Regions from separate parts of the Marinomonas sp. ef1 genome, predicted to be linked through region 3. Evidence: predicted binding sites of a transcription regulator. Region 3 holds the regulator's gene; each other region holds the start of a gene.
The links. The regulator LexA, encoded in region 3, represses DNA repair genes until DNA is damaged. The targets are predictions, from matches to a motif close to TACTGTNTANNTANACAGTA.

Region 1: CCS02_RS17465 (S24 family peptidase) is a predicted target of LexA. The motif match lies at 1,308-1,327, and genes of this name have one in related genera.
Region 2: CCS02_RS10920 (PA0069 family radical SAM protein) is a predicted target of LexA. The motif match lies at 2,130-2,149, and genes of this name have one in related genera.

The regions. Positions count from the first base shown of each region.
Region 1 covers NZ_NHTT01000013.1:106,098-113,272, forward strand. The annotation lists gene csrA (carbon storage regulator CsrA) at 1-166, opposite strand, end outside; gene CCS02_RS17455 (LexA family protein) at 302-952, opposite strand; gene CCS02_RS17460 (helix-turn-helix domain-containing protein) at 1,036-1,233, shown strand; gene CCS02_RS17465 (S24 family peptidase) at 1,342-1,800, shown strand; gene CCS02_RS17470 (hypothetical protein) at 2,000-2,215, opposite strand; gene CCS02_RS17475 (YaeQ family protein) at 2,669-3,223, shown strand; gene CCS02_RS17480 (dienelactone hydrolase family protein) at 3,261-4,004, opposite strand; gene CCS02_RS17485 (tRNA-queuosine alpha-mannosyltransferase domain-containing protein) at 4,146-5,318, shown strand; gene CCS02_RS17490 (YjiH family protein) at 5,653-6,972, shown strand; gene CCS02_RS17495 (carboxymuconolactone decarboxylase family protein) at 7,133-7,175, shown strand, end outside.
Region 2 covers NZ_NHTT01000006.1:269,418-276,592, reverse strand. The annotation lists partial or broken gene CCS02_RS22545 (PAS domain-containing protein) at 1-371, shown strand, start outside; gene CCS02_RS22540 (methyl-accepting chemotaxis protein) at 372-911, shown strand; gene CCS02_RS10920 (PA0069 family radical SAM protein) at 998-2,116, opposite strand; gene CCS02_RS10915 (AraC family transcriptional regulator) at 2,281-3,042, shown strand; gene leuA (2-isopropylmalate synthase) at 3,066-4,742, opposite strand; gene CCS02_RS10905 (diguanylate cyclase) at 5,084-5,974, opposite strand; gene CCS02_RS10900 (FecCD family ABC transporter permease) at 6,184-7,175, opposite strand, start outside.
Region 3 covers NZ_NHTT01000002.1:299,266-306,440, forward strand. The annotation lists gene cysS (cysteine--tRNA ligase) at 1-94, shown strand, start outside; gene CCS02_RS03800 (universal stress protein) at 163-603, opposite strand; gene CCS02_RS03805 (hypothetical protein) at 667-1,155, shown strand; gene CCS02_RS03810 (DNA topoisomerase I) at 1,196-1,948, opposite strand; gene topA (type I DNA topoisomerase) at 2,139-4,766, shown strand; gene CCS02_RS03820 (DUF6586 family protein) at 4,763-5,233, shown strand; gene CCS02_RS03825 (hypothetical protein) at 5,236-5,502, shown strand; gene lexA (transcriptional repressor LexA) at 5,598-6,221, opposite strand; gene dinG (ATP-dependent DNA helicase DinG) at 6,291-7,175, shown strand, end outside.

The DNA.
Region 1 (7,175 bases), on a different contig from region 3:
GTTTTTCTGCTTGAATACGTTTGTAAATTTCTTCACGATGAACGCTTATTTTTTGCGGGGCTTTGATGCCGATGCGAACTTGAGTGCCTTGTACTCCTAATACAGTGACTTCCGTATCATCGCCGATATTAATGGTTTCACCGGGGTGTCGAGTAATGACTAGCATAATTCCTATCCTTTGGTTGTTGTCGACACTTTTAAAATACAATTTATGTTGTTAATGTGTCAACAGCTTAAGGTGCTTTTCTTGTTTAATAGGCCAAACGTTACGTTAGTATGAAGCAGGGGGGTTGTAAATGGTCTAAAACAAGATTCGGGCTTGGGTGACAACACCTATGACTGTTAGGTCATTGGGGACTTCAATTGGTCTATAGTTCGGGTTGAGTGGTGTTAGATAAGTTCGGCCAGCGTCGATGACTAATTTTTTAAATGTCACGTCTTTGCTGTCTGCTACTTTTGCGATGATCAAATCACCATTCTTGGCTGTTAAGCTAGGTTCAACCAGAATTAGGTAACCTTCGGGAACGCTTGCGCCAGAAGGTGACATCATACTGTCTCCTATGACATTTAGCCAAAATGCTGATTTCGATGTGGATTCTGGTGTTTCTATCCAGTCAAATTTTCTTTCGTCTAATTCAGCAATATTCGGCCATTGAGCTGCTTGTTGCGTTGTAATTATAGGTCTTAAATTAGTTTTTAAGGATTGTGAAGAGCTGTTGTTATTGGTGTAGCTAGAAGCACTTTCTCTTACTTCACTGGCTGTTCCCAGTAATAACCATTCTGCATCACAATGTAATGCCTTAGCTAAATTGAGTAGCCTACGTGGATTTTGTGTTCTGCCGTCTTCAATTTTTTGCAGCGACTGTTGGGATATGCCAACGAGCTTCGCTAACTCGGCTTGGGTCAGTCTTAGGTCTGTTCTTTTTTGTTTAACGCGTTCTGCAATAGTCATAAGCGAATAATTACAACTTTATCTGTATTTGACAAACAATAAAAACTGTCATCAAATACAGTAAAGGTTGTTAAGGAGGTTATATGTCAGCCATTGCAAAAGCAGTCGAAATTGTAGGAAGCCAAACTGCACTCGCGCAAATTTTAGGAGTTAAACAAGCGCATGTCTGGAATTGGTTACATATCCATAAGCGTTCACCTGCGAAATACATACGGCGTATCTCGTTGGCTACGGCAGGGGAGGTCAGTGAAAGTGATTTGCTTAGGGATCATGAGCTCTAGTTTGATGTTTGTTATAGGAGATTAATCTCTCGTCTTTACAAAAATTTGCTAGTTTATTCGCGTGCTTTAAAACATACTGTACGAATATACAGTTTGGGTGTTTTTACTATGCGCGTTTCTTATCTTGGTACTTCTGAGTCGGCTGCTTTCATTGCGGCAAACAGTGTTCGAATTCCACTTTATTCTGAGCCAGTGAAACCTTCGGATCTCAGTAAGCAGCCTGAAGACAAGTCTGTGGATCTGAATGCTTTGTGTATTCCTAATCCTACAGCAACTTTTTTTGTGCGTGCTCAAGGTGAGCCGATGGAAAGAGAAGATATTCAAACAGGTGATGTACTGGTTGTGGACCGATCATTAACTGCGCGTCATGGAGACATTGTGATTGCATTTGAACATGGAAAGATGGCGGTAATGACGTTGGAACTAAAACCAGACGTGCTGCTTCGTCCTAAGAACAAAGCTTACGCTGCAAAAAAAGTTACGCCAGTTGTTGAAAATGAAGTATCTAGTTTAGAAGTATTTGGTGTTGTAACGAGTGTGGTGCGTCAATTAGAGCGTGGTGAATAACTTCGTTTTTGATAGCTCTATCTATTAGTTCTACTTCTAATAGTTCTACTTCTAATAGTTCTATGTCTAGTAGTTCTATGCCTAATAGATAATGTTAGTTAATAAAAAACGCCTTTCACTACTTAATAATGAAAGGCGTCGTGGCCATCCGGCCTAGTGTTTTACCGTCACCTTAGAGCCATCTAAGGTGACGGTCTGGTCATCCGTCGCTCGGTTGTTCTCCTGGTGGTATTTGAGCTTTTCCTTTCAGATCACTTTCTAAGTCTTTGTTACCAGCTAATGGACGAATGTGTCCGTTATCGCGGTAGAAACCAATATCTTTTAAGTAATGGTCATCAAGCTGACGAAACAATTGGTTGGTGCGACGAGCTTCAAAATATTCTTTAGCGGCGTTGAATAGGGCGATGATACTCATAAGTTTTCTCCAAAATAATAGTTTTGGCGGAACTTACGGGGTGATTTCTTACAGAGGTGACCGCGTAAATTCCGCGGTCAATGGTGTATTACACAGGCATTGAACGCGTGGACAAAGTTTTACGTACTCGATTATTAATGCGAATAGCCAAAGGGGAAGTAGAATGATTTAGCGTATATGTAGTCATCTTGCTTCTCCTTAACTTTGTGTTCTATTGGTTGCGTTATGCATTGTGTAATTTTTGCTCTTTTTCGAGCTTTTTTATTGAGCCTTTTTTTGTGACTTATGTCAATCATTTATATTGATATATCTTTTATTTTTTTTACATTACCAATGCCTTCATGATGTGAAAAAAACAGTTTGTTTGTAGCGGTATTGTCGGTGTTTTTTGCTGTACAATTCGTCGCGATTTTCTTGTCCTTTTTTGTAGTTAATAATGTAGTAAGTGACCCCATGGCGACGAAAGCAACAATTTATAAAGCATCGGTTCAAGTGTCCGATATGGATCGAAACCATTACCAAAGTTATGAATTGACCTTGGCATTACATCCTTCTGAAACTGAAGAACGCATGATGGTGCGTTTAGCGGCGTTTGCTTTATTGGCTGACGAGAAAGAAGGCGGCGAGCAATTAAGTTTCAGCAAAGGCATTAGTACTGAAGACGAACCAGATCTTTGGCAGAAAAATTACTCAGACGAAATTCTGCTTTGGGTAGAGTTGGGTCAGCCTGACGAGAAGCGTTTACGTAAAGCTTGTGGTCGAGCTCAGAAAGTGATCGTCGTTAATTATAACGATAAGTCCGATATTTGGTGGGAACAAAACAAAGGCAAAAATAGTCGTTTTGATAACATGCGAGTCTTGCAGTTCCGCGAATCTCAAGTTGAGGCGTTGGCGAAGATCTGTACTCGATCTATGCAATTGAACGTCACTATTCAAGATGGCGAAATGTGGATCTCTGGTGAGCTAGGCGAATGCGCAATGACGCCAATGTGGCGAGGCGAGCAATAAGCTCACCTCGTTTCGGTCGATTGATTTGCTTTTTTAGCTAGGCTTTATGCAAAGTACGTTGAAACAAAGCCACCGCTTTGTTGTAGCATTCTAAGGCGAGAGCTGGATCGTAACGATCGCCTCCGTCGCGCATGAAAGCATGCTGTCCGTTGAATTCATGCCAAGTGAATAGGCGGTCAGTATCGATCAATTGCTGATAAATCTTCTGACGTCCTTCTGTTGATACATGGGGATCTTGTTTGCCCCATACCATCGTCAATTCCCCTTGAATTTCTTTCGTGCGAGTAAAAGAATCATTGCCTTCGTCGCAAGGAATGGTATTCGAATGAATATCAGTAGCGTACAAGCAGAAAGATGCTTGAATACGAGGGTTTAAGGCTGCACGATAAGCCAAATGACCGCCCAAGCAAACGCCCATGGAACCAAATTGACCAGTGCAATAATCTTGCTGTTCGAAATATTCGAGCATAGCTACAGTATCGCTGTCATGAGCTTCTAGTGTTTTAGTGAATTTGTCTGCGTTGCCTTTGTCTTTGCCTTCATCGTCATAGCCTAATACTGTGCCGATTGGATTAAGTTCATGAAGCACTTCTGGCACAATAACTACAAAACCATGGCCAGCCATTATGGCTGCAGAGCGTGCAATCGGTGCGGTTTGTTGGAAAATTTCAGAATAAAAAAAGATACAAGGAAAGCGCCCTTCGGCCTGAGGACGATAAACGGTGCAGCGCATAGTGCCTGTTGGCGTGTTAATATCTTGATCGTGACGTTGAATGATCATGGTTTTCCTTAAAGTGATTTGTAATTTTCCTACATGATATTCGACCCAATCATGATGAGCCAGCCACAAAGCTCTCAAATAGACCCAAAAGTTCCCAAATATAGACAAAAGCCAAATTTAACCAACGAGTAGAAAGAACCCGTGCGAATTTTATTGATCAGTGCCTACGAAGCCAGCAGCCATAAAGCTTGGGCAAATACCTTGATGAATGGTTTAAGTCAGCATGATTGGAGTTATTTGTCTTTGCCTGCTCGGCATTTTGCATGGCGGATTCGTGGTAATGCCATGAGTTTTGCTTTTGACCCGAAATTTAAGCCGATACTGGAAAAGCCTTATGACTTGGTTATTGCCACGTCAATGACGGATTGTGTTGGTCTAAAAGCCTTTTGCCCTGATTTGCAAAACCTACCTTGGTTGCTGTATTTCCATGAAAACCAATTTGCCTATCCTGCGAGTGATAAACAGCAAGGTCTTATCGAAATGCAAATGGTTACTTTGTACAGTGCCTTGGCGGCTGATTTGTGTGTATTTAACAGCCAATTTAACAAAGCCTCGTTCTTTGCTGGTGCTCGCGCCTTGTTAAAAAAACTGCCTGATTATGTCTCACCAGATTGGTTAAATGGCGCTGAAGCAAAATCTCAAGTTCTTCCTGTACCTTTGGATATGCTTGTTTCTATGGAGGCTTTGGTTTCGGCAGAAGAAAGCACGAACTCGAAATCACAACCAGGGCGAATAAAGTTAGTTTGGTCGGCACGTTGGGAATTCGACAAAGGGCCAGATCGACTGCTGGCTATTTTAGAAGAATTAGAACATCGCAAACTAGATTACGAAATTGCCATTTTAGGCGAGCAATTTCGTTCCACGCCAAAAGAATTTAATCAGATTCAAGCCCAATTTTCCCATCGTATTAGCCAGTTCGGTTTCGCACCAAGTCGAGCGGATTATCTGCGCTTTCTTTCATCATCAGGCATTGTGCTCTCTACCGCTTTACATGAATTCCAAGGTCTTGCGGTACTAGAGGCGGTTACTCTTGGTTGTGTGCCAGTGTTACCAAATCGGCAGGTTTACCCAGAGCTGTTCGGCAAATATCAGAACGGGAAGCACCACAACGAAAAGGACCGGAACGAAAAACAATACCTTTATCAAAGTGATCTAAACAACATACCGCAAGAAGCAAAGAACGCAGTGGATTTGATTCAATATATTGTTGCAAATGATGTAAAAGCCCCGGATGTGAGCCAGTATCAAGCTAAAAATTTACTGGTGAAGTATGACGAACTGGTTGAAAAGAAGGGTAGTTCAACTCGTCTATAAGAGTTCTGATATGGCGTTAGGATAAAACTATATTGGTTGCGCAATTTTCATGCTATGTATAGACAACCTTTCTTTGGTTACTCTTATTCAAATTTCTTTTTCCTATAAGTACGCCTATCTATTTTGGATTGATATGACTCAAAATAGCGCATAAGTCTTTATGTTGCGCTTATTCTGTGCGATATTTGCTCTGTTAGCGTTGAAAAATAAAAACAAACTTATCTTAATCTCAAGTGAATAGGCTTTATTGCGATATTTTAATATGTATATACATGTTGGTATATATGTTGCTATTTATCTTGTGATTAATAACGTTCTCATAGGAAGTCCTCATATGAATGCTACAGATTCAAAGTCCGGAGTTGTGTCTCCGTTGTCTCTTCTTAAACTCATTGCTTATAGTTGTATTGGTATTTTTGTCTTTTTCATTCCGATCAGTATTGGTGGAAAAGAAACGATCCCGCTTGATCATATTGTGTCGTGGCTTAGAAATGATTACGGTCAAATGGCCGAGGTTTACGCTATTTTGGTAGTCTTAGCCGGTGGTGCTTATCCTTTTATTTCGGGTAACTGGCGTACAAGTAAAACTCAAACCGTATTGTCTATTTTTAAAGTGTTGGGTGTTGTTACTGCTGTAATGGCATTTTTCTCTGTTGGCCCAGCCTTCTTATTCGAGAAAGACATGCTGCCTTTCTTGTTCAGTAAGTTGGTTGTACCTGTTGGTTTGATCGTGCCTATTGGTGCGGTATTCCTCGCATTTTTAATTGGTTACGGGCTGCTTGAATTTGCAGGTGTGCTTTTACAGCCGATTATGAAGCCGTTGTTTAAGACGCCGGGTAAGTCTGCGATTGATGCGGTTGCATCGTTTGTAGGCAGTTATTCTATTGGTTTGTTGATTACCAACCGAGTTTATAAGTCTGGTCAATATTCCGCGAAAGAAGCGGCGATTATTGCTACTGGCTTTTCCACTGTGTCAGCGACTTTCATGGTAATTGTGGCGAAAACATTGGGTTTGATGGATGTTTGGAACGTATTTTTCTGGGCAACCTTGTTGATTACCTTTGTGGTAACGGCAATCACTGTACGACTTTTCCCGCTTAGCAAAATGGATGACACAGCAGAAAGTCGTGAAGTGGAAAAGTTCCAGCATTCTCGTTTTAAACAGGCTGCCTTAGAAGGGCTTGAAGTTGCGAGCAGTGCAAATCCACTTGCTCGTAATATCCTGCAAAACATCAAAGAAGGCATGTTAATGGCAATGAGTATTTTGCCTTCCATCATGTCTGTCGGTTTGTGTGGTTTGTTATTGGCGAAATACACACCAGTGTTTGAATGGATTGGTTACCTGTTTTACCCATTCGCGTGGATCGCACAATTGCCTGATCCAATGATGGTTGCTACCGCGTCGGCTACTGGTTTGGCGGAAATGTTCTTGCCAGCTTTGATAGCAGCGAAAAGCGTATTTGTTGTTAAGTTTGTGGTTGGCGTGGTGTCGATCTCATCCATACTTTTCTTCTCTGCGTCGATTCCTTGTATTTTGTCGACCGAGATTCCGTTGAACATTAAGCAAATGCTGATTGTTTGGTATCAGCGAGTCGCTTTGACAATTCTGCTAGCCTCGCCAGTGGCGTTTTGGGCGGAGCAATTTATTAAGTAAATACTTAACTAAAAAAAGCGAAATAAAACACGCTAAATTGACACCATGTCATCAATTTGGTGTGTTTTATTCTTTCTTGCAAAATGTCGAATTTCTTCAATTAATACAGGCCTGCAGTCGTTAGGATTGAGCTTCAAATTTATTCTTTGGAGGTCTCAAAATGTTAAAACGCATCAACTATTATGCCGCTGCGCCACAAGCGT
Region 2 (7,175 bases), on a different contig from region 3:
GAACGATTTCTCAGTCTAAAGAAGTTGAAGACATGTTAGCTGCATTGAACCGCTCGTCTGCAGTGATCGAATTTAGTCTAGATGGCATCATCTTAAATGCTAACGACAACTTCCTTAAAAGTATGGGGTATTCAAAAAGCCAAATTATTGGTAAACATCACAAAATGTTTTGTGATTCGAAAGAAGTTGAGTCTTCAAAATATCAGGATTTTTGGCGTCAACTTAGGTCGGGTAAATTTGTTTCTGAACGTTTCAAACGTTTTGATAGCCATGGAAATGCGGTGTGGTTGGAAGCTTCATATAACCCAATACACGATGAAAGTGGCGAGTTATATAAAGTTGTTAAATTCGCGACGGTTATTACCGAGCAAATGAATCGAGAGTTCGCTATTTCGGAAACCTCTGAGATCGCCTATGACATCTCCAAGAAAAGTGATGCGGACGCTATTACAGGTAAAAAAGTCATCGAGTCGACGATTCAGACCATGGATGAACTTTCAGTGCAAATGAGCAGTGCTAGCAAAGGAATAATTGAACTCAATACTCAGTCATTAAAAGTGGCTGCTTTGGTAGAAAGTATTCGCGGTATTGCAGATCAGACCAACTTGCTTGCTCTGAACGCTGCAATAGAAGCGGCGCGAGCAGGCGAGCAAGGCCGAGGCTTCGCTGTAGTGGCTGATGAAGTTAGACAACTTGCTTCTAGAACAAGCTCGGCCACCGAAGAAATTATCAAGGTGGTTGGGGAAAATAAAAACCTCACCGAAAAAGCTGTATCTCTTATTGAAGAAAGCATGGATAAAGCTCATAAGGCATTAGACCTTTCTACCGAAGCGGGTAATGTGATGAATGATATTCAGATCGGTGCAAGACAAGTCGTTGATGCGGTGGGCCAATTTAACAACAAACTATAGTTGTTCTCGAAACAAAGACTCGACATTCAAATTCCCTAAGAGTTTTGCTCTTAGGGAATTCTGCGTTAAGCAGACTACTTAAGTTACTAAAACAACGCCATCTGATCGCCTTCCTTTGGTGGAACGGCAAAATGGCGGCAATCGAGATAGCTCAGTCTGTTTTCATCCAATCCATATTTGCGTCGCGCTACGTGAAAGCGTTGGTTAATCAAATCTGCAAAGATGCCTTCACCTGTCATGCGCTTGCCAAATTGACTGTTGTAGAGCTTGCCACCGCGCATATCCATAATGCGCTGCAAAACATGCTCAGCTCGATCTGGATAATGCTGGTGGAGCCAATCCGAAAACAAAGGCGCAACCTCGTGAGGCAAACGCAGCATTATGTAGTTAATGGATTGCGCGCCAACCTCAGAGCAAGCAGCGACGATTTCTTCTAGCTCGTTATCGTTGATAAAAGGAATCACCGGTGCAACCAAAACCGAAACCGGAATTCCAGCTTCGCGTAAGGTTTTAATCACGTGCAAACGTGTTTTTCCAGACGCTGTTCTGGGTTCCAAAATACGCTTTAAATCGTTATTGAGCGTCGTCACACTGATCGCTACATGAATAAGCTTTTTTGCTGCCATTTGAGTGAGTAAATCTATATCTCTGAGTATCAAGGTGCTTTTGGTTATTAGCGAGATTGGCTGATGATGCGCCAAGGCGATTTCCAATAATTGACGAGTGATCTTGAGCTGTTTTTCAATCGGCTGATAAGCATCGGTATTAATACCTAATGCAATGGGTTCACAATGATAGTTTGGGTGCGCCAGTTCTTCTTCAAACAAAAATGCCGCATTGGTTTTGGCAACCAGCTTGGTCTCAAAATCCAACCCTGGCGACAAATCTAAATACGCATGAGTAGGGCGAGCAAAGCAATATACACAGCCATGCTCGCAGCCTTTATAAGGATTTACCGACATGCGAAAAGGAATATCAGGAGACGAATTGCGACTAATAATGCTTTTGGCGCGTTCATGACGAACTTCCGTCTTGGGTGAAGAGGTTTCCAATAAGGCAATGGCTTCGTCGTTTTCATCTACTTCAACCAGCGTAATAGCAAAGCGCCCCGCCATATTATTGGCTGTGCCGCGCCCCTTGATAGGATTATTGAAAGGAGATTTTTCGCCTTTTTGATCGCTGTTATAGATAAAAGAAGTAGACATAAAACACCTAAAATACTGTATGTATAAACAGTATTTTGGTTGTTAGATTTCAATAAAGCAAGCTTGTTATTGTAGGTTTTTAAGTTTGCTCGCGTAGTGTGTTGAGATCTGCTTATTGATAGGTACACTCGATTGAATGATCGATGGATTTCTAGGAGAGCTGCGTGTTGTTTCAAAACAATCATTTACCAAATAGTGTTGTGGCTTACGCACAAGATTATGAACATGGTAAATTTGAGCCTTATCATGCTCATAACTGCGCACAGCTGATTCACACGTTAAGCGGTGTGATACGTGTGGAGACTCGTTTTGGTAGTTGGGTGATTCCTCCAAATCGGGGAATGTGGATTCCTGCAGGAATTGAACACAGCCTCCATATGACAGGATTGGTAAAAGTTAGAACGCTGTTTATTGATCCTCTTGCTCGGGCCGATTTGCCCCATGATTGCTCTGTCATTGACGTATCCATGCTGTTAAAGGCACTTATTGTTGAAGCGTTAGAGCTTCCTAACGAAATTGTTTCAGGAGGTCGTGATGAGCGAATTATTGAATTGATTTTGGACGAATTACGTCGTTTGTCGAGCGTGTCTTTCTATGTGCCATTGCCAACCTCCGACTCTTTGGTCTCTTTGTGTGAGCATGTCAGTCAGCGTATTGCTCATGATTGGACAAATGCCGATGGTGCTCATATTTTGGGCATAAGCGAGCGCTCTGTTACTCGAAAGTTTCAGCAAGAAATGTCGCTAACATTTGCAGAATGGCTGCGGCGGAAGCGTTTACTTTTGGCTCTGGAGTATCTTGCCAGCGGCAAAAGCGTTTTAGATACTGCGATTATGATTGGTTACGATAGTCCTAGTGCTTTTAGTGCGATGTTTAAAAGTCGAGTCGGCGTTTCACCGACTGACTATTTACTGCAATCTCAATAGACGTAATGAAAGTTACCGTCTCGCTAAGCTTCTTTGTATAAAGGATGGCAAGCGTTGATTAGTGCTTGTAGCGAGGCCTTGGTCGAATCTTCATCAATGGCAACGCCAAAACTTGGTGTAACCTGATCGGACTCAATTTGAACATAGCTCACCGCTTTGCTTTTCGTCTGTTGTCCTAAGGTGTGTTCATGAAAGTCACTGATGTTTATCTGCCAGTTAAAACGCTTTCTTAGCGCATCAAGCATGGCGGACAACAATCCTTTGCCTTCGCCAACCAGTTGCCATGTTTTTTCCTGGTAGCGTAAGGTAGCGCGAATTTCCTGTAATCCGTTTGAGCTATGGCTGCGATAATCCATTAATTTCATTTGGCCTTTGTCATCTGGGTTCAGCCTGTAGGATTCTCTGAATAAACGCCAAACATCGGCTAGAGGCATTTCGTGACCAGTTTGATCCGTATGATTTTTGACTTTTTTGCTAAAGTCTATTTGTAGTTTGCGTGGTAAAAACAGTCCGTGATTTTCCTGTAATAACCAAGCGGCACCGCTTTTGCCAGATTGGCTATTTACTCGAATGACTTCTTCATAAGAGCAGCCAATATCTTTCGGGTCTAATGGTAAATAAGGGATTTGCCAAACAGTCGATGAGGTTAATTTTTGTGCGGCAAAGCCTTTTTTGATCGCATCTTGGTGTGAACCTGAAAACGCCGTAAAAGCCAATGAGCCAGCATAAGGATGCCGAGGATGAACGGGAAGTTCATTGCATTCTTCGACCAACTCCACTGTGCGGCGTATGTCTGAAAAATCCAAATTAGGATGAACGCCTTGGCTATAAAGATTCATCGCCAAGGTGACGAGATCCACATTGCCAGTTCGTTCCCCATTACCAAAGAGACAACCTTCCACTCTCTGCGCGCCAGCGAGTATTGCCATTTCCGCTGTGGCAACGCCAGTCCCTCTGTCATTGTGAGGATGAACACTAATGGTTATGTTCTCTAAGGAAGAAAAAGACGTTATAAAATGCTCAATCTGATCAGCAAATACATTGGGGGTGTTCACTTCCACTGTCGTTGGTAAATTTAAAATCATCGGACGCTCTAGACTCGGTTGCCATGTTTTTGCCGCTGCTTCACATACTTCTAAGGCGAAGTCAGGTTCGGTAAAACAAAAGGTTTCTGGCGAATATTGAAGAGTCCACTGAGTATCTGGATTTTGCTCGCACAATTGGCGAATGTGTTTAACGCCTTGCACGGCTAATTCAAGCGTCGCTGTTTTGTCTTGGCAAAAGACGACTTCACGAAATACGGGTGCTGTGGCGTTGTAAATATGCACTATGGCTTTTTTTGCGCCAACGAGAGACTGTATTGTACGTTCAATTAAATCCACACGAGATTGCGTCATCACTTGAATCGTCACATCATCAGGAATATGGTCGCCTTCGATAAGCAAGCGAACAAAATTAAAATCCGTTTGTGACGCAGCAGGAAAGGCAACTTCAATTTCTTTAAAACCACATTCAATTAAATGCTTAAAGAAAGCCATTTTCTTCGCGTGATCCATCGGATTAGCAAGCGCTTGATTGCCGTCGCGTAAGTCTGTTGAGCACCAACGAGGCGGAGCTTTCAACTGCTTTGACGGCCAAGTGCGGGCAGAAAAATCGATAATTTTAGCTGGCTGATATTTTATTGAGGGTTGGGTTAGCATGATGTTTTCTCTTTAGCATTAGAAATTGAATTCTTATGCTAAAGAGAAGTTTTTTGGCTGTCTGAGCTGTCTTTGACAACTATCGTCGCAAAATGGACAGAACCATCTAGAAAAAGCAGGTTATATCGAGACGTTATATTTTTGTCGAGTTATTATATAAAAGTGCGATTAAATATTTTTGGTCACTACAAGGATAGACAGAAAAAGAAGGGAACCACTGGTGTCAGATAAGTAAATGTACTTAGTTTCGTTACACCATTTATAATTATTAGTAGCAACAACTGAACTTGACGAAAAAAGCTTTGAATACAGTGGCGGTTAGCAGAATATATCTTGTGCTGCTATAAGTTAACATCGTCCACTACACGATTGCGACCTGCCCTTTTTGCTTCGTACATTGCTTTGTCCACATAATCTATAGATTCTTCAACTGATCGAAGTTGCGTAAGTATCGTTACACCAAAAGATGCGGTTACTCGTAGTGACTCTCTAGAATTATCAAATTGGATACTTTGCTCAGCAATTGCTTCACGCATTCGTTCTGCCACCATGTGGGCTTGAGCTAAGGTTGTTCTGGGCATACAAATAATAAATTCCTCACCTCCATATCGGTAGATTCGGTCGTATGGTCGAAGGAGAGTCTTTATACGTTGTACGGTTGAAACAAGTACAAGATCACCCGCAATATGGCCATATGTGTCATTTACTTGCTTGAAGTGGTCAAGGTCAAACATTACTAGTGCGCAGTTTTGTTGTCCTCTTTGGACTAAAGCGTTCTGATCACTGATTTCGGCAAGCATTCCGTCCCTTGTTTGAGCTTCTGTAAGAGGGTCCCGATTTTTTGCGATTACAGTAAACTCATGTCGTAAACTCTGAAAAGCTAAACGCATTTTATCAATATCTTTATCGAAACTATCCCAATCTATAGATAGAATAAGTAAGCCATCAGATATTTTCTGAAGCAAATTTTGTGCACTAATATGCATTTTTTTATGTGCATCTCCAAGGGAGATAAATGCTGGATTCTCTCTAATAAAAAATGCTTGAGAGCTTTCATACCATTGACCAAAATGACAATGGCGATGTGCTTCGGGTGCTATGTCTGCCTTTTCCGGAGGAATACGTAAAATCAAAATTCGTAGAATATGCTTGTACCATTGATCATGATTGAAAATAGCTTGATCAAGTTGTGCAATAATCAACTGCAATTGCTGATTGGTAAAAGAAGCCATACTAATTATTTATCTCTGTGCTTAATGCTTTGAGTAATTTTTGGAAAAATATGTCAGTGATTGGTAATTTAAGCTAATGCTTTAAATCTTATCTTATAATAAATTTATTTGCTAAGCCCAAGATGTTTATAGAGGATTTGAGCTCATAATATTACTGATATTGTGAGCTTTATATATTTGTTACTTCATGCAGTTTTTAGGTTAACATCTTACAACGAAGCGTTGCGTTTTTGGCGCATCAAAAAGACGAAGGCGATACCACCGACTAGGCCTGTAAGTATGCCGATTGGCATGTCTTCAGGAGGCATGATGATTCTGGAAGCGATGTCGGCTGCTACTAGAAACAAGGCACCGACTAAGGCCGATAAAGGTAAGACTTTACGATAATCGCCACCCACTAATAGACGTACAATGTGTGGCACCATCAGTCCGACAAAGCCAATCACTCCAGAAAAAGCCACCGCCGCGCCAGTAAGTAGGGCGCAGACCACAATGACGATCAGGCGGAAGCGTTCTACTGGAACACCCAAGGTGCTGGCGCTTTCATCGCCTAGTGTCATGGCATTCAAATAACGGGCGTTGTAAATCAGGTAGCCGGAGCCAAGTACCAGTGCCACCAATGGAAACCAGAGTTGCCCCCATTGAGCCAGACCCAAACCACCAAGCATCCAAAAAATCACCGTATGAGAAGAGCGGTGATCTCCTGTGAAAATGAAAAGGTTGCCTAAGGCGGTTAGCACAAAAGCCACGGCGACCCCAGCCAGAATCAAGCGTCCTGCACTGTGTGCTGAGGAAAAATTTGCCACTGCCAATACTAAAACCATGGCTAATAAGGCACCAAGAAAGGCAAACACAGGAACGGTTACCACGCCTAAAATCATGCCGGTATGAAGCAAGGCGATGATCGCTCCTAGCGCGGCACCAGAGGACACACCGAGTAAATGTGGGTCGGCCAAAGGATTGCGAGTGACAGATTGCAGCGCTGCGCCCACAATGGCTAAAGCGGCACCCACCATGGCGGCGAGCAAAGTACGTGGTAAACGCACGGCCCAGATAATATTCTCGCGCCCCATCGACCAGCTTGGAGTGGTGTTGGTGATTGATAATTTGTGGCCTATCACACTCCACACGGTGGATTGTCCAATAGACACAGAGCCAACACCAATCGCCACGCCCATTAACAACAGTAGCAAGATACTTA
Region 3 (7,175 bases):
CTTTGCTCGTAGCGATGAAATTCGTGATGAACTGGCTAGTCAAGGAATTGAACTTCTTGATAGTCGAGAAGGGACGACTTGGACCAGAAGTTAAAGTAGTAAATTGAGAATAATAAAAAGGCGATGTAATCCATCGCCTTTTTATTATATGACTAATTGTTGCTAGTCTTTGTCTTTTACCACTTTAACTGCTAATACGTCACATGGTGCGCCATGAAGAACGCCATTTGCTGTGGATCCTAATAATAGAGCAAGACCATGACGACCATGACTTCCTACAACAATAAGATCGACTCGTTTTTCTTCAGCAATACGGTGTATTTCGCTTTCTATGCCGCCTTGTGAAATACAGCTTTCTTGAACTGGAACGTCCAATTGGGCTTCAAGGATGGCAATGCGCTCTTTAGCAGTTTCTTGTAATTGTGCTTGAATATCTGTGATATCGATTGGTACATCACCACCATAGGCGTAATTGAGTGATTCAATAACATGGAGTATGGTAAGTTCCGCACCCGTTGCTTTGCATAGCGCGACGGCTTTATTAGCTACTTTAATACTTTCATCAGTTAGGTCAACAGCGAGTAAAATTCTGCTATACATCATAGAACACCTCCAAATTTGGCTCGATTAATTTATTTTAGTTTAAAACTAGAGAGACATTAAAATATGACCGCTCTTATTGTTATTTTTATTACACTATCATTAATGGGGTCGGCGTTATGGATTATGCCTCCTAAAAAAGAGCGTCAACGCATGGCTTTACGCATGCATGCTCGAAAACTTGGTCTTACTGTTCAGCTTACATCAATTGACCTTCCTGACAAGTGGGATAAATCAATGAATAGGCAAAAAACGATTGCCTATTCTTTTTATCGGCTGAAACCTGTAACTTCATTGCCTGATTGTATTTGGCTGCTACCTTATGAAGTATGGAAATATAATGCCCTGCTTAGTGGGTGGTGGTCTAGTGACTTATTTGCACTGGCTGCTGATGCCCAAAAAGCATTAGAAAAATACGGAGCATTGCTTGTAGGGGTAAAAATCACACCTGAGTGTGTGTCATTGTATTGGGATGAGGCTGGTGATGAGTCGGTTTTGGATGAGTTGGCTACACTGGTGTTTTCATTGGCTGAAGTAAAAAGCGTCCCTAATTAGAAATAAGAGTGACGCTTATTATGGTGTTAATAATATTGAATTAAGAATTCTTAGGTATTTCTAGGTTGTGAAGGAGTTCACTCAATACTTCTTCTGGGTTATCACTGGCTTTCATCGCTTCAATTTTAGGTGACAGTATCTGTTTCATTCGATCTGTTACGAAGTTTTTGAGGGTGTTTTTTTCTGGGCGCTCTGTGGCATCGGATTTAATGTGCGACAAAATTACCCCATAAAGAGTTTGTGCTACGCGCATGTCTCCACCAGCAAAGTTTTTATTTGCTTGAACCATTTGGCGATTTAATTGAATCCACAAGTTAAGCCAGCGCAGATATTCGTAGCAGGCTTGATAATGCGTATTACTAATACGTCCTTTTCGGCGTAAATAAAGCAACATTTTAGCAAGTTTAGTAAGGCGCTCTTTGTAGTTGCTTTTTTCTTGGAAGCTAAAAGGTTCAGGTTCTGGATTAAATGGAACGGGGTCGTTATTTCTGCCTTCTTCGGCGGTTGCAATGCGAACTTCAATCTTTTCGGGATCATCGGAATATTGCAGAAGCTCTCGAAGTGTGTCTAGATAGAAATCATAAAGCACATCGGTGGCAATGGTATCGGTATTAATATCTTTTAAACCGCGGATATGTTGTTCGACACGATCCGCGCGATTTGACAGTTGCAATTGTTTTACACGTCTTTGAGTGATTTCTTTTTCTTTTTGATGTGCTCTTGATCCAATGACCACAGATAAAAGTACAATAATGATCAAAAATGCAATTGTTAATATTTGGAGGGTAGCCATGATTGTCCTTAAGCAACGAATTCAGTATGTTAAATAAGAAATACTAAGTTCAGCAAGATATAATATGTGAAACAATACAGGGATCGCTTGTCATATAAAAGGTGTTTGCTTAATATCAGCGCCCCTAGAGATTAAACTTCGTGCAACGTGGATTTGCAGACCTACTTTATTAAAAGGCTTACACAGTTCAATGGGAAAATCACTGGTTATCGTGGAATCGCCTGCTAAGGCGAAAACCATCAACAAATACCTGGGCAACGACTTTATTGTCAAATCTAGTGTCGGGCACATACGTGACCTGCCTTCAGGTACAACTGCCACCTCTACGCCTCAAGAGCGTGCAAAGCAGGCTGCTTTGACGCGTAAAATGAGTCCAGAAGAAAAACTTGAGTATAAAAGTAGCAAATCACGTCAGCAGTTGATTTCTAGAATGGGGGTTGATCCAGAGAGCAACTGGAAAGCTCACTATGAAATTCTGCCAGGTAAAGAAAAAGTTGTCGATGAACTAAAACGTTTGGCAAAAAATGCTGACACCATCTATCTCGCAACCGATTTGGATAGAGAGGGAGAAGCAATCGCTTGGCATCTTCGTGAAGCTATTGGTGGTGATGATAGTCGCTATAAGCGTGTGGTATTTAACGAGATTACAAAAAAAGCCATTAAAGCTGCGTTTGACACGCCATCTGAATTAGACATGGATCGTGTAAACGCTCAACAAGCTCGTCGTTTCTTGGACCGAGTAGTTGGCTTTATGGTGTCACCTTTGCTTTGGTCAAAAGTAGCGAGAGGTTTATCTGCTGGGCGAGTTCAGTCCGTTGCAGTTCGCTTAATCGTTGAACGTGAAAAAGAAATCCGTGCTTTCATTCCTGATGAGTTCTGGGAATTAGATGCAATGCTTGCGACGCCATCGAAAGAAGTCATTAAATTCGAGGCCGCAAAATACCAAGACAAAGAATATCGTCCAGTTAACAAGGCGCAATCTGATGAGCATGTTGCTCGCTTAAATGATGCGAAATACCTCGTTAGTAGTCGAGAAGATAAGCCGACAAGCAGCAAGCCATCTGCGCCGTTCATCACTTCTACGTTACAGCAGGCGGCAAGTACTCGTTTAGGCTATGGTGTTAAGAAGACCATGATGCTAGCACAGCGCTTGTATGAAGGCGGTTATATCACTTACATGCGTACTGACTCGACCAATTTGAGTGTTGACGCGGTTGAGGCGTTAAGAGGGTATATTCTTTCCAGCTTTGGCGAGGCTTATTTGCCTGCTGATCCGATACGTTACAGCAGTAAAGAAGGTGCTCAAGAGGCGCATGAAGCGATTCGACCTTCTGATGTTACCGTACGTGTTGATGACTTGCTTGGCATGGAGAAAGATGCACATCGTTTGTATGATTTGATTCGCAGCCAATTCATGGCGTGTCAAATGACGCCAGCAGAATACACGTCAACGACCATAACTGTTACTAGTGGTGAATACGAGTTTAAAGCTAAAGGGCGTATTTTGCGCTTTGATGGTTATACTCGTGCTATGCAGACGGTTGCTAAAAAAGGCGAAGATAATATTTTGCCTGACGTAGGTCAGGGTGAATATTTGGCTCTTAAAGAATTATTGCCTGAGCAACATTTTACTAAACCTGTTGCGCGTTTTAGCGAAGCAAGTTTGGTTAAAGAGCTTGAGAAGCGTGGAATCGGTCGTCCATCAACTTACGCATCTATCATTTCTACGATTCAAGATCGTGGGTATGTACGTGTTGAAAACCGTCGTTTTTACGCGGAAAAAATGGGTGATATCGTTACTGAACGTTTGGTTGATAGCTTTAATTCTTTGATGAATTTCAGTTTTACGGCCCAAATGGAAGAACAGCTAGACGAAATTGCACAAGGTAATAAAGATTGGATTAAAACGCTTAATGCGTTTTATAAAGATTTTAGCTCGGTGTTAGCTAAGGCAGAGTCGCCAGATGGCGGTATGATGCTGAATGAGCCAACACCGACCGATATTGAGTGTCCGACTTGTTCTCGCCCGATGCAGATCCGTACTGCCAGCACAGGCGTATTTATGTCTTGTTCTGGATATGCTTTGCCTCCCAAAGAGCGCTGCAAAGCGACTATTAATCTTATTCGTGGCGACGAAGCCATTGCTGTAGATGATGAAGAGGGTGAATCTAAAGCGCTTATCAATAAGCATCGCTGCAAGATTTGTGGATCGGCCATGGACAGTTATTTAATGGATGAGCATCGCAAGCTTCATGTTTGTGGTAACAATCCGGCTTGTTCTGGTTACGAAGTTGAAACTGGAGTCTTTAAAATTAAAGGCTATGACGGCCCGACACTTGAATGCGATAAGTGCGGATCAGAGATGCAGCTTAAAACCGGTCGTTTTGGTAAATACTTTGGCTGTACTAATGATGAATGCAAAAACACTCGTAAGTTATTGAAGAGTGGTGAAGCTGCGCCACCAAAGATGGATCCAGTGCCAATGCCAGATCTTGCTTGTCAAAAAGTAGAAGATCATTATGTGCTTCGTGACGGTGCAACGGGCTTGTTCTTGGCGGCAAGTCAGTTCCCACGCAAGCGTGAAACTCGTGCCCCATTGGTTGAAGAATTGCTTCCATATATGGATCAAATAGATCCTAAATATCACTTTTTTGCAAAAGCGCCTAAAAAAGATTCTGAAGGTCGCCCAGCCATTATTCGATATAGCCGCAAGACGAAAGAGCAATATGTCATGACGGAAGAGGAAGGTAAGCCAACAGGCTGGAAAGCATTTTATGTCGGCTCTAAATGGGTGATTGAGGAAGGTAAGAAAAAATGAGTGGTGCCAGTTTAGCTAGCTTAACCAATCAAAAACTAGACACGGCAAGACGCTTTATTAAGCAAAGCCAAGATAGTGATGAAGCGTGGCTAAGGGTCGGGCTGGAAAGCTCGGCTATTTTTCAGTTAAGAAGTGCTCTTAATGGTCTGCTAAAAGAAGTGAATGCAGCGTATTCGTTATCTGGATCTCTGGATGTTGCTAAACTATTAGCTGAGTCAGAAGATAAGCAGATTGTTGTTCCTGTGCTGGCGGAGCTCGCTGATTTGTTGTCACGTACTGATTCTTGGTGCTTTCAATTGAACCAGGCATATTTGGTTCAGTTTGAATGTCGTACCTCTATGTCGTCAGTAGTGCAAAGTGATAGTCTAATTGGCCGTGGAAGTGACGCTGGCGCGTCCGTGAGTTTTTATTTGGCCAAGTTGGTCGAATTGGTGTTACGTTTTAGAGAAGAGTCATCAGAGTATTGAATATGAAAGAATCCTACCTAGAAATTGTTGAGCTGGATAATGGCGATATTGTGCTGCGTCCAGCCAGTGAAGATGGTGAGGAAACCGTTCCACTAGCAACATTGCAGATATCAGATGATACTCGATCTTATTTAAAGGATCGTTATTTTGAATTGGCAAAATGCATGTTCCATGCAGGAATTGATTTTGTTTATTCAGATGATTCGTTTTTTGACGAAGATTCGGAATATCTTGATGACGAAGATTTTCGTCCTAAGATTCTGCATTAAGTCTGTGTTGTTGGTGTGAGGCGTAGGTTTACATAAAAAAGCGAAGCATATGCTTCGCTTTTTTATTGGTATGGTGTTGATGAGGTAGCGGCTACTTAAAGTCCTTGGCGAATCACACCAACTGATAAGCCTTCAATGGCGAACTCTTCGCTTTCAAGGTCGACAATGATGTCATTGAACTCTTCGTTCTCAGGAATAAGTCGAACAATACTGCCTTTTTGTTCGAAACGTTTAACTGTTACTTCGTCACCAATGCGAGCAACGACAATTTGGCCGTTACGCACAGTAGTTGTTTTATGCACTGCTAATAAGTCGCCTTCCATTATTCCGATGTCTTTCATGCTGGTACCTGAGACAGATAAGAAATAATCGGCTTGTGGGGAGAACATATTTGCTGGGATGTTTACATGAGAAGCAATGTTTTCTTGGGCTAAAATAGGGTAACCTGCAGCAACTTTGCCTATGACAGGTAAGCCAAGGTTGTTTGTGGGGTCATCATTTGATGCACGATCAACTAAGCGTATTCCCCTTGACGCGCCAGAAAGCATCTCTATTGCACCTTTTTTACTCAAGGCTTTTAGGTGCTCTTCAGCAGCGTTAGGAGATTTAAACCCAAGCCGGCGTGCTATTTCTGCTCTGGTTGGTGGAAAACCTGTTTCACTAATAAATTCGCGAATGGTTTCTAGTACGTCAGATTGTCTTTTGGTTAATTTAATCATAGGTTATCTGGTTGTTTATACAGTTACTGTTATTATATACAGCATTCCTAACTATACTCAATGATATAAATGCTTTCAGACGAACTAAAAAAACAGATTCAACTTGCATACCGAGCATCTTTGGATGCGAAGTCCCATAAACCAAGGGCTGGACAGCGCCAGATGATTGGTGCGATCGCTCGAACTTTGGGTAACATTAAACAAGACTCGGAAGGCGAGCGCCTTGAAGAAAAGCATGTTGCCGTAATTGAGGCAGGAACAGGCACGGGTAAAACTTTGTCATATTGCCTTGCGGCTATTCCTATCGCGAAAGCTCGTGGTCTTAAATTAATTATTTCTACTGCTACGGTTGCGCTTCAAGAGCAGATTTTGCATAAAGAGTTGCCTGATTTGCTTGAACATACGGAGCTGACTTTTAAGTACACGCTTGCTAAAGGGCGAGGACGTTATTTGTGCTTGAATAATCTTGAGGGCTTCTTGAGCTCAGAAGAGCAAGCAATGGACGATATGTTCGCTGGACTTTTCGAGCAGCACCTTCATTCCGATGATATTAATACTGTTCTTTATCAAGAGATGGATGCTGCTTTGCAAAAAGGTGACTGGGATGGTGATAAAGACAATTGGGCTGGTATTGTTCGTGATCAAGATTGGCGTCGCTTAACCACAGATCATCAGCAATGCACTAACCGTAATTGTGCTAATTATTCCGCCTGCCCGTTTTTTAAAGCGCGTGCTGAAATCGAAGTGGCTGATGTGATTGTTGCCAACCATGATTTGGTATTGGCCGATTTGTCATTGGGTGGTGGCGTGATTCTTACCCCGCCAAAAGAAACCATCTATGTTTTTGATGAGGGTCATCATCTTCCTGATAAAGCGATAGGGCACTTTCGTCATGAAGTTCGTTTGCAGCAAAGTATTACTTGGTTACGCCAATTAGAAAAAAATCTGGTTAAC